3 regions of the Luteimonas sp. Soil_C_5 genome follow, and region 2 is predicted to be linked to each of the others. Evidence: riboswitches for the same ligand, from Rfam matches in the RefSeq annotation. Region 2 holds a riboswitch; each other region holds the start of a gene.

Region 1 (3,242 bases), on a different contig from region 2:
GACGTTCGCGTATGAAGGCGAGCGCCTGTTCCTGCGCGGTATCGCCGGCGGCATCCATCTGGTCGACACCGGCGCGTTCCAGCTCGACGCGCTCGTGTCCGCGCGTCTCGACGGCTTCGACATCGACGATCTCAGCACGTCGGGCCTGGCCGGCAACGGGCTCGACGCGCGCCTGCTCGACGATCGCGACCATGGCCTCGATGCCGGCATCGGCGCCTCGTGGTCGGGCAGCTTCGGCCGCGTGCGCGTGCAGGCCCTGGCCGATGTCACCGATACCAGCGGCGGTCACGAGTTCGGCGTCGAATACACCTACATGCTGCGGTCCGGCGCCTGGACGCTGCTGCCCAGCGCCGGCGTGCGCTGGCTGTCGAAGGATCTGACCAACTACTACTTCGGCACGCTGGATGCCGAAGTCGCGCGCGGCGTGACCCGCTACAACCCCGGCTCGGCCGTCGTGCCCTCGGTCAGCGTGGCTGCCATGCGTCCGCTCGGCGAACGCTGGAGCTTCATCGGCGGCGCCAGCTATCGCCTGCTGCCCGACGAGCTGACGGACAGCCCGTTGCTGGAGCGCGGCGCCGACGGCGTGCCTTCGCTGTTTGCCGGCGTCAGCTATCGCTTCTGACCCGCGGTCCGCACGCGGCGACCGGCCCCGGTTGCCGTGCTGCGTAGGCACTTGGCTGACCGTCGTCGCAGCGACGGCTGGCCGCGCCGCGCCCGGCCCGGCATCATCGGCGCCCCCGCTTTGACGAGTCCGTCGCCGGTGTCCGACCCCGATCCGAAGCCGCTGCCGCCCGAGCCGCCCTTGCCCAGCGACTGCTGCGACAGCGGCTGCGCGGTCTGCGTGCATGACACCTACGCCGAAGAGCTGCAGTACTACCGCGAGCAGCTGGCCGCGTGGCGCCTGCGCCATCCGGATGCCGGCTGAGCGGACGGCCCGCCGCGGGCCGTATTGACCTGTCCCCACGCGCGGCGTACCTTCGCCGGGCCTTGGTTCCATCTCTATATCGCGATATGGCGATGGATTAAAAGGGAAGCCGGTGCGCCGCGGTCCGTCCGTGGCAATTCCGGCGCTGCCCCGCAGCGGTAATTGGAAACGACCTCCGTCATCGCACTGGCGCCCGCACGGGCCGGGAAGCGACGGACAGTAGGCCCGCCACGTACGTGGCCCGTCCATGAGCCCGAAGACCTGCCCTGGCCGTCCGCGCATGACCGCGTGGACGTTCGACCTGGACCTCCGCGGGGAGGTGATCGGTGTCGTGCCACGCAGCGCGTGGTCGATCCCGCATGTCCGCGCGCAGGCCCGGTTCGCCCGAGGGGGCGAAGGTCGCCTGCGCTGTCCGTGGCCCCCGGGTCGCGGCGTGCGGTCCTTCGTGCCTCAAGCATCCAGCGCATTGAGGAGCACAGCACATGACACAGATCGGCAATCTCGGTTTTCCCCGCATCGGCGCGCGCCGCGAACTCAAGCGCGCGGTCGAGGCCCACTGGCGCGGCGTGGACGCCGCGGCGTTGCAGGACATCGCCCGCACCCTGCGTCTGCGGCACTGGACGCTGCAACGCGAGGCGGGTGTGGACGTTCCACCCAGCAACGATTTCTCGCTTTACGACCAGGTGCTCGACGCGGCGTTCTGCGTCGATGCCATTCCCGATCGCTATCGCGCACTGGCCGATGCCGATCCGCTGGCCGGCTACTTCGCCCTCGCGCGCGGGCATCAACGCGGCGGCACCGATCTGCACGCGCTCGAGATGACCAAGTGGTTCGATACCAACTACCACTACATCGTCCCCGAGCTGCATGCCGGCCAGACCTTCGCGCTGCGCGACGACAAGCCGGTGCGCGAATATCTCGAAGCGAAAGCCGCCGGCATCGAAACGCGGCCGGTGCTGATCGGTCCGGTCACGCTGCTGTGGCTGTCGAAGACCACCGATGGCAGCGATTGCTTCGCACTGCTCGAGCGCCTGCTGCCGGTCTATGCCGAACTGCTGGGCAGGCTGCATGACGCGGGCGCGGACTGGGTGCAGATCGACGAGCCGGCGCTGGTGCTGGATCTCGACGTCGCCACGCGGGACGCGTATCGCCGCGCCTACGCGGCGCTCGCCTGCAGCCCCCGGCCGAAGCTGCTGCTGGCGACCTACTTCGGTGCGCTCGACGACAATCTCGACCTCGCCGCATCGCTGCCGGTCGACGGTCTGCACGTGGATCTGGTGCGCGGCCGCGCGCAGCTCGATGCCGTGCTGCGCGCATTGCCGGCCGGTCACACGCTGTCGCTGGGCCTCGTCGACGGCCGCAATATCTGGCGTACGCGACTGGACGAGGCGCTGGTGCTCGCGCGCTACGCCGTGGAGGCGCGCGGCGCCGATCCGGTGCAGCTCGCGCCCTCGTGTTCGCTGCTGCACGTGCCGGTGGACCTCGCGCAGGAGAAGGCGCTGGATGCCGAACTGCGCAGCTGGCTCGCATTCGCGGTGCAGAAGCTCGGCGAACTACGCCTGCTGGCCGACGCCGTGGCCGATGCGGACGCGGCGGAACCACGCCTCGCGCAGGCGCGCGCCGATGTGGACGCCCGCCGCCGGTCCCCGCGCGTGCATCGCGATGATGTCGCCGCGCGCGTGTCCGCGGTCGCGCCCGGGGATGGGCGCCGCGCATCGCCGTTCCACATCCGGCGTGCGGCGCAGGACGCCTTGCGTCCGCTGCCGGCGTTCCCCACCACCACGATCGGCTCCTTCCCGCAGACCCACGAAGTGCGCGAGGCACGCGCGGCGCACAAGTCCGGCACGCTGGCCGACGCCGATTACGACGCCTTCATCGCCGCCGAAACCGAACGCTGCGTGCGCGCACAGGAGGCGCTGGGCCTCGACGTGCTGGTACACGGCGAGTTCGAGCGCAACGATATGGTCGAGTACTTCGGCGAGCAGCTCGACGGCTTCGCCTTCACCAAGCTCGGCTGGGTGCAGAGCTACGGCTCGCGCTGCGTGAAACCGCCGCTGATCTGGGGCGACGTCGCGCGACCCGCGCCGATGACGGTGCGCTGGTCGCGCTACGCGCAGTCGCTGACCGAGCGGCCGATGAAGGGCATGCTGACCGGACCGGTGACGATCCTGCAGTGGTCCTTCGTCCGCGACGACCAGCCGCGCGCCGCCACCTGCCGGCAGATCGCGCTCGCGCTGCGCGACGAAGTGCTGGATCTCGAAGCGGCCGGCATCGGCGTGATCCAGATCGACGAGCCGGCGCTGCGCGAAGGCCTGCC
Region 2 (3,242 bases):
GGCGCGCAGGTCCAGCGTGCCGTGGCCGGCGACGCGCACCGTATTGGCGGCGTTGTCGTAGCGGCTGCTGCTGGCGCGCAGCGTGGTGCCGATGCGGAAATCGCCGAAGCTGCGGTCGATGTCGAGACGGCCGCTGTTGCGCGCACGACGGGCGAGCAGGTTGCCGTTGTTGGCGTTGTCGCTGCGGTCGCGCGGATCGACGTGGCTCAGTTCGGTCGACAGGTCGAAGCCGGCGAGCGTGGTCGCGAACGTCAGTTCGGCGCCGCGGATGCGGGCTTCCTGGATGTTCTGCGGGACGAAGTTGCTGTCGAGGAAGATCAGATCGTCGACGCGGCTTTCGAACGCGTTGATCGACCAGTTCCAGTTGTCGCCGTACTGCGCGAGGCCGAGGTTGGCGGTCTTCGCACGTTCGGGCTCGAGATCCGGATTGCCACTGCCCCACGGGAAGTAGAGATCGTTGAACGTCGGCGCCTTGAAGCTGGTCGCGGCGCTGGCGTTGAGACGCAGGCCGTGGTCGAGGTCCAGACCCCAACCGAGGCTGCCGGTGGTGTGGCCACCGAACTGCTCGTTGTCGTCGTGACGCACACCGGCCTGCACGCGGTGCGCACCGAAGCGTGCCGTGTAATCGGAGAACACGGCGAAGTTGTCGCGCGAGGTCAAAGCGTAATCGGTCGTGCTTTCGACGTTGTCGGACATCCAGTCGAAGCCGAGCGTAAACCGCTGCATCGGCGCAAGGCCGATGTCGGCCTGCAACGAGGCGGTGTCGCGCCGGGTGTCGAACCGGCTGACGTCGCTGCGTTCCAGCGTGTCCTGGTCGCGGTAGTAGTTCTTTGCCTTGTCGTAGTTGCGACCGGCCTGCGCGGTCAGACGCACAGCGTCCGATGGGGCGTAGGTCAGCTTGCCGCCAACGACCTGCTGCACGATGTCGGCTTCGTTGCCGCCGAAGGGGCCACCGTCATATTCGTTGAAGGCGTCGGCATGCAGCGCGTTGCCTTCGAGGCTGAGACCGTCGGCGAGTTCCACCCCGCCACGCAGATTGAGCGACAGATTGCGGTAGCCGTCGCGGTCGGGCTCGTCGACCGAGCAACCGGCGCCGAAGTCGCCGTTCAATGGACCGCGGCCCCGACAGGCGTCGATGCCGTCGGTGCGCTGGAATGCGGCATCGACGCCGAACCAGCCGCGGCCGGCGCGGCCACCGATGCCGGCGCTGGCTTCGCGCAGGTCATGGCTGCCCACGCCGATGCGCGCGTGCGGGCTGATCGCGCCGGTGTTGCGGCGGGTGAAGATCTGGATGACGCCGCCGATGGCTTCCGAGCCGTAGAGGCTGGAGCGCGGACCGCGGACGATTTCGACCCGCTCGATCTGGTCGACCGGAATGTCCTGGAATGCGGCGAGGCCGGCGGTCGCCGAACCGATGCGCACGCCATCGACCAGCACCAGCACATGGTCGGATTCGCTGCCGCGCATGAAGATCGAGGTCTGCTTGCCTGGACCACCGGAGTTGCCGATCTGGATGCCGGCGCGACCGCGCAGCAGTTCGGGCAGGTCGCGCGCCTGGGTGCGTTCGATTTCGGCGCGGTCGATGACCTGGGCCGGCACGATGGTGTCGCCGAGCGTGCTTGCGCTGCGGTTGGCGGTGACGAGCACGGTGTCGAGTTCGCGCGAATCGGCGGCAGTCGCCGCGCCGACGACGGGCGAGACAAGGGCGGCGACGATCGCCACGGTCAGGGTACGGAACGGCATTGCTGTCTCCTTGGCGCACGTGCACCCACGCACATGCGACGGCTCGGTCATGGAGATCGCGCAGGACGGACACGGCTGCCGTCCGGACACCAGGTGCCCGGAACGCCGCCGCAATGCCCGCCGCATCGCAATCAGTGGACTTCGGGGCCGGTCTCCGGACTCGCGCGTGGGCCGCAGGGGCCCGGGCGTCGCGCCTTCCCGTGCCGGAGCACAGTGGCGGATGCGACGCCTTGTACACGCTTACCGTTGCGGGGGCAGTGCCGGAATGGAGGTCGCATTGCGACCGTCGTCACCGGCTTCCCGTTTCAATCCGCCGGACGAATGCCGGGGGATCACCTCGAAGCAGGCGGGATTGTACGTCAGCCGCCGGCGTTGGACCCGGGCGCCGCAAGAGGCGGGTGGCCATCGACGCGACGCATCGATGCGTCATGACGAGGGCTCAGTCGTCGTTGCGATCGAACAGGCGATCGAGCGGCGCGTCCGATGCATCGGTCGGCGCCTGGTGCACGGTCGTCGTCACCGGTCCCGCCGCGGGGCGGCCACGCGGGTCGGGCAACTGCGCGATGGCTGCTTCGGCGGCCTGCACCAGTGCATGGCGCCGGTCTTCGGGCACATCCTGCCAGTGACAGCCGCGCAGGGCGCCCTCGAGCGAGTACAGCAGGTTGAGGCTGGGCTTGAAGCCGGCGCGGCGCACGCGCATGAACGCGTCCAGTGGTCCGGCGGCCTCGAGATCCTCACGCGTGCGCACGCCCACCTGTCGCAACCAGGCCGCGGATTTCGGGCCGATGTTGCGCAGGTCGGACAGGCTCACCGCAGCGTCTCGACGAACAGTGCGGCGATGGCTTCCAGCCCGGTCTGGTCGTCGGCGTCGAAGCGCGCGGGCAGGGGGCTGTCGAGATCGAACACGCCGATCAGCTTTGCGCCGTCGAACAGCGGCACGACGAGTTCCGACCGGGTCGCGCCGTCGCAGGCGATATGGCCCGGGAAGGCATGCACGTCATCGACGCGCTGGGTCTGCCGGGTGCGCGCCGCAGCGCCGCAGACGCCCTTGTCGAGCGGGATGCGCACACAGGCTGGCAGGCCCTGGAACGGGCCGACGACCAGCTCGGTGCCGTCATAGAGATAGAACCCGACCCAGTTGAGGTCCGGCAGCGCGTGGTAGACCAGGGCCGAAAGATTGGCCGCATTCGCGATCCGGTCCGTTTCGCCATGCAGCAGGCCGCGGGCCTGCGCGGCGAGCGCGGCATACTGTTCGGGCTTGGTGCCGGTCAGGGCAGATGAGGTGAACATGTCGCGGAGTGTAGCAGCGGCCCCCCAGGGGCCAGACCGGCTGGATGGCCTGCCGCGCGATGGCGACGGCTTCCGTCTCCGCGGAATGCAGGCCTCGCGCCTGGAGACGTTCGTCGATGCCGCGTTCGCGTTCGCGGTGACGCTGCTGGTCGTGTCCTTCGACGCGATGCCGGCCAGCATGCCGGAGCTGCACGAGGCCCTGCGGCGCG
Region 3 (3,242 bases), on a different contig from region 2:
GTTTCGAGCTGGCTCACCATCACGCGCTTGAAGATGTCGATCGCCTTGACGGTCTTGCGCGAGATGCGCTCGTCGGCCACGACTTCCTCGTACTTGCGGCGGAAGCTGCCGTTCGGGTCACCCTTCTTCTCGTCGAAGAAATCCTGCAGGTGCCAGCCCTTGATCTTGTGGACCTCGTGCGGGTCGAACAGGTACCAGTCGCCGCGACGTTCGACGGCTTCCATGAAGATGTCGGGGATGCAGATCGAAGTGAACACGTCATGCGCGCGCAGGCGCTGGTCGCCGTTGTTGAGGCGCAGGTCGAGGAAGTTCTCGATGTCGCGGTGCCAGATGTCGAGGTAGACCGCGACCGCGCCCTTGCGCTGGCCCAGCTGGTCCACCGACACGGCGGTGTTGTTGAGCTGCTTGATCCACGGCACCACGCCGCCGGACGAATTGGGCACGCCGCGGATGGCCGAACCCGACGAGCGCACGTACCCCATGTACGCGCCCACGCCGCCGCCGCCCTTGGAGACGCGGGCGATGTCGGTGTTGGAGTCGTAGATGCCCTGCAGCGAATCGTCGACGGTGTCGATGAAGCACGACGACAGCTGGCCGCCGACCTTGCCGGCGTTCTGCAGCGTCGGCGTGGCCACGGTCATGTACAGGTTCGACAGCGCCCAGTAGGCCTCGCCGACGAGCTGCATGCGACGCTCGCGGCCGCCCTTGGTCTCGTTCTGCATCAGGTACAGGGCGATGGTCAGCCAGCGCTCCTGCGGCAGCTCGAACACGGCGCGCGAGGTGTCGGTGGCGAGGTAGCGCGTGGCCAGCAGGTACAGGCCGTTGTAGGCGAACAGCCTGTCGCGCTCGGGCTCGATCATGCGTCCGGCTTCCTGCAGTTCTTCCTTGGAATAGGCGCGCAGGATGTCGTTGGAATAGATGGTGCGGTCGGCCAGCGATTCCTGCAGGCCGACGTAGGAGCCGTACTTCTGCTCGGCGTCGTAGAAGCGGTTGCGGCTGGCGCGCTTGTACAGGCGGTGCAGGTACAGGCGGGCGGCGAAGAATTCCCACTCCGGCGCAGTGACATCGACGCGGGCTTCGGCCTCGCGGATCAGATGGTCGACCAGGTCGTCGGCGTTGACGGCGTCCTTGCGCTCGACGAAGCCGAACACGCTGCGCTTGTAGTCGACGATGTCGAGCTGCGGGAACTCGGCATGGGTGCGGTCGATGCTGCGCTCCAGGCGCGCACGGTCGTACGGGATCCGGCGGTTGCCGGCTTCCTTGGTGATCCAGTTGGAGACGCCGGCATCGGCGTCGGTGACTTCTGCAATCGCGGTGTTCATGGCGGCACTCGGGGGTGGCGGCACATCGTCGTCAGGCTCGACGGCGGGTGGCGCAACGGAAATGGTGGGTGTGGCAGGTGCGGTGGCGGTGTCGGGTGTGGCGTCTGCGGCGGCGGCCGGGGTCTTGGTCGCGACGGTCTCGTGGCTGGTCATGCGGTGTCCTTCTGTCCAGTGCATTCGCGCACACCACCGTCCCCGCCCGCGTCGGGGTCCGGCGGCCACGGAAGGCCCAGAGTGGTCGGGCGGCGTCGCAGGAATCGCGATCGGGCGCAGGCGCCATCGCAATCCGCTCCGCCGGCCCTCTCCCCCCGGAGATTCCGCAGCCGGCACCGCGCGTCGTGCTTTCGCGCGGCTGTCGGCAGGTCTTCGGACTCATGGGTATGAAGGCAGCGCCTTCGCCTCGCCCGCCGCTTCCCGGATCGCTCCAGTGCTGTTGGCGGGCTCGTTCCCAATTACCGCTGCGGGGCAGTGCCGGAATGGCGCAAGGCGTCACCGGCTTCCCTTTGAATCCGCCGTCCTTGCGGGGCTGCGGAACCGACCCGGCCCAAGATAGTGGGGGTGGTCGGCAGCGTCAACGCTAAATGTAGTGAAGATGCGGCAGGCCGCTTCAGGACGGGAATCCGGGTTCGTCAAGTCCTGCGGATGGCCCCGGGCATGCAGATCGGGGTGCGAAGAGCAAGTGCCCGAGGGGTGTTTCCGGTGTGTCCACCGCGCCCGGGCCAGAGGTTCAGGTCCAAGGGCCGGCGCATCGCGGACCGGCTGAAGGACGGGGAAACCCCCACCAGGTCAGGCTGGTCCAAGGGCCGCCGCCCTCCAGGCCCTGCGGACACCGGATCCGTGGGGTCGGGTTCCGGCCGGTATCCGGACCGGTGTCTGCAGGCTGGACAGGACCGGCCTCCGCGGGGGGCTGCGACCGACGACCGGGCGGCGCCATCCGCACGCCTGCATCGACCGTTCGAAAACCGCGACGCCGCCACACCCCCTGAACGAATTCCGGCGCACGCTGCGCCGAGCGCGGCCAGCCCGGCCGGCACATCCGGAGGTGCCTCATGTCCCGTATCCGTCGCAGTGCATTGGCCGCTGCCACGCTGTCGCTGTCCGCCCTGCTCGCGTCGCCGCTGGTGTCCGCGCAGGATCCCGCCCCCGGCCTCGGCGATGTCCAGGGCCTCGACGACCGCAGCGCGTCGCGCACCCTGGGCGCGCGCGGGTATGTCCGCCAGTCGGGCTCGGACGGTTACAGCAGCTGGTGGCACGCGCGCGACCGCCGTTGCGTGATGGTGCGCAGCGACAGCGGCCGGGTGGTTTCCGTGGTCACCACGCCGGCGCCGGATTGCGGGCAGCAGGCGGGCGATGGGCATCGCGAGGGCATGAGCGACGGCGCCAAGGCGGCAATTGCGGCAGCGGCGATTCTCGGCATCGCCGCGCTGGCCCACCAGGCGCATCACCACGACGACGGCGACCACAACGACGATCCGCGCCACGAGGCCGACTACGAGCGCGGCTACCGCGACGCGCTGCACGGCTACCGGGCCGAGCAGGACAGCGGCGCCTACAGCGACGGCTACGGCGTCGGCCTGCGCGAACGCTCGGCCCAGGTGCCGTGGCAGTCGGGCAACACGGGGGGCGCGGGCAGCAGCCGGCTGGACGATCTGGTCGGCGCCCGCGCGGCCGGTGCCGACACCGAACTGCGCGCGCGCGGCTTCACCGATCGCGACGCGCAGCAGCGCGACGGCCGCTCCGTCGTGACCTGGTGGAACGCGCGCTCGCGCGAGTGCGTGCACGTGGCGACGGGCAACGGCCGCATCGAATCGATTCGCGGCGTCGACGCGTCCAACTGCCGCTGACGCGGCGCCGCGGTCAGGCGTTCGCGGGACCGGGCGGTGGCGGCGGATAGACCGTCGCCGCCGCATGCGCCAGGCC

What was found. A riboswitch is a leader RNA that binds a small molecule or an ion and turns the genes downstream of it on or off. The one in region 2 is predicted to bind cobalamin.
Region 1: it holds a riboswitch for cobalamin, as region 2 does, so the genes downstream of both, metE (5-methyltetrahydropteroyltriglutamate--homocysteine S-methyltransferase) here and btuB (TonB-dependent vitamin B12 receptor) in region 2, are expected to answer to the same signal.
Region 3: it holds a riboswitch for cobalamin, as region 2 does, so the genes downstream of both, AC3A5K_RS12865 (ribonucleoside-diphosphate reductase subunit alpha) here and btuB (TonB-dependent vitamin B12 receptor) in region 2, are expected to answer to the same signal.

The regions. Positions count from the first base shown of each region.
Region 1 covers NZ_JBDGKA010000004.1:258,462-261,703, reverse strand. Annotated here, with positions in the region: gene AC3A5K_RS12980 (MipA/OmpV family protein) at 1-622, shown strand, start outside; gene AC3A5K_RS12975 (oxidoreductase-like domain-containing protein) at 761-925, shown strand; cobalamin riboswitch at 972-1,208, shown strand; gene metE (5-methyltetrahydropteroyltriglutamate--homocysteine S-methyltransferase) at 1,408-3,242, shown strand, end outside.
Region 2 covers NZ_JBDGKA010000001.1:879,693-882,934, reverse strand. Annotated here, with positions in the region: gene btuB (TonB-dependent vitamin B12 receptor) at 1-1,743, opposite strand, end outside; cobalamin riboswitch at 1,872-2,098, opposite strand; gene AC3A5K_RS04235 (TfoX/Sxy family protein) at 2,183-2,554, opposite strand; gene AC3A5K_RS04230 (GAF domain-containing protein) at 2,551-3,033, opposite strand; gene AC3A5K_RS04225 (TMEM175 family protein) at 3,032-3,242, shown strand, end outside.
Region 3 covers NZ_JBDGKA010000004.1:232,718-235,959, reverse strand. Annotated here, with positions in the region: gene AC3A5K_RS12865 (ribonucleoside-diphosphate reductase subunit alpha) at 1-1,475, opposite strand, end outside; cobalamin riboswitch at 1,663-1,876, opposite strand; gene AC3A5K_RS12860 (hypothetical protein) at 2,372-3,166, shown strand; gene AC3A5K_RS12855 (mechanosensitive ion channel family protein) at 3,180-3,242, opposite strand, start outside.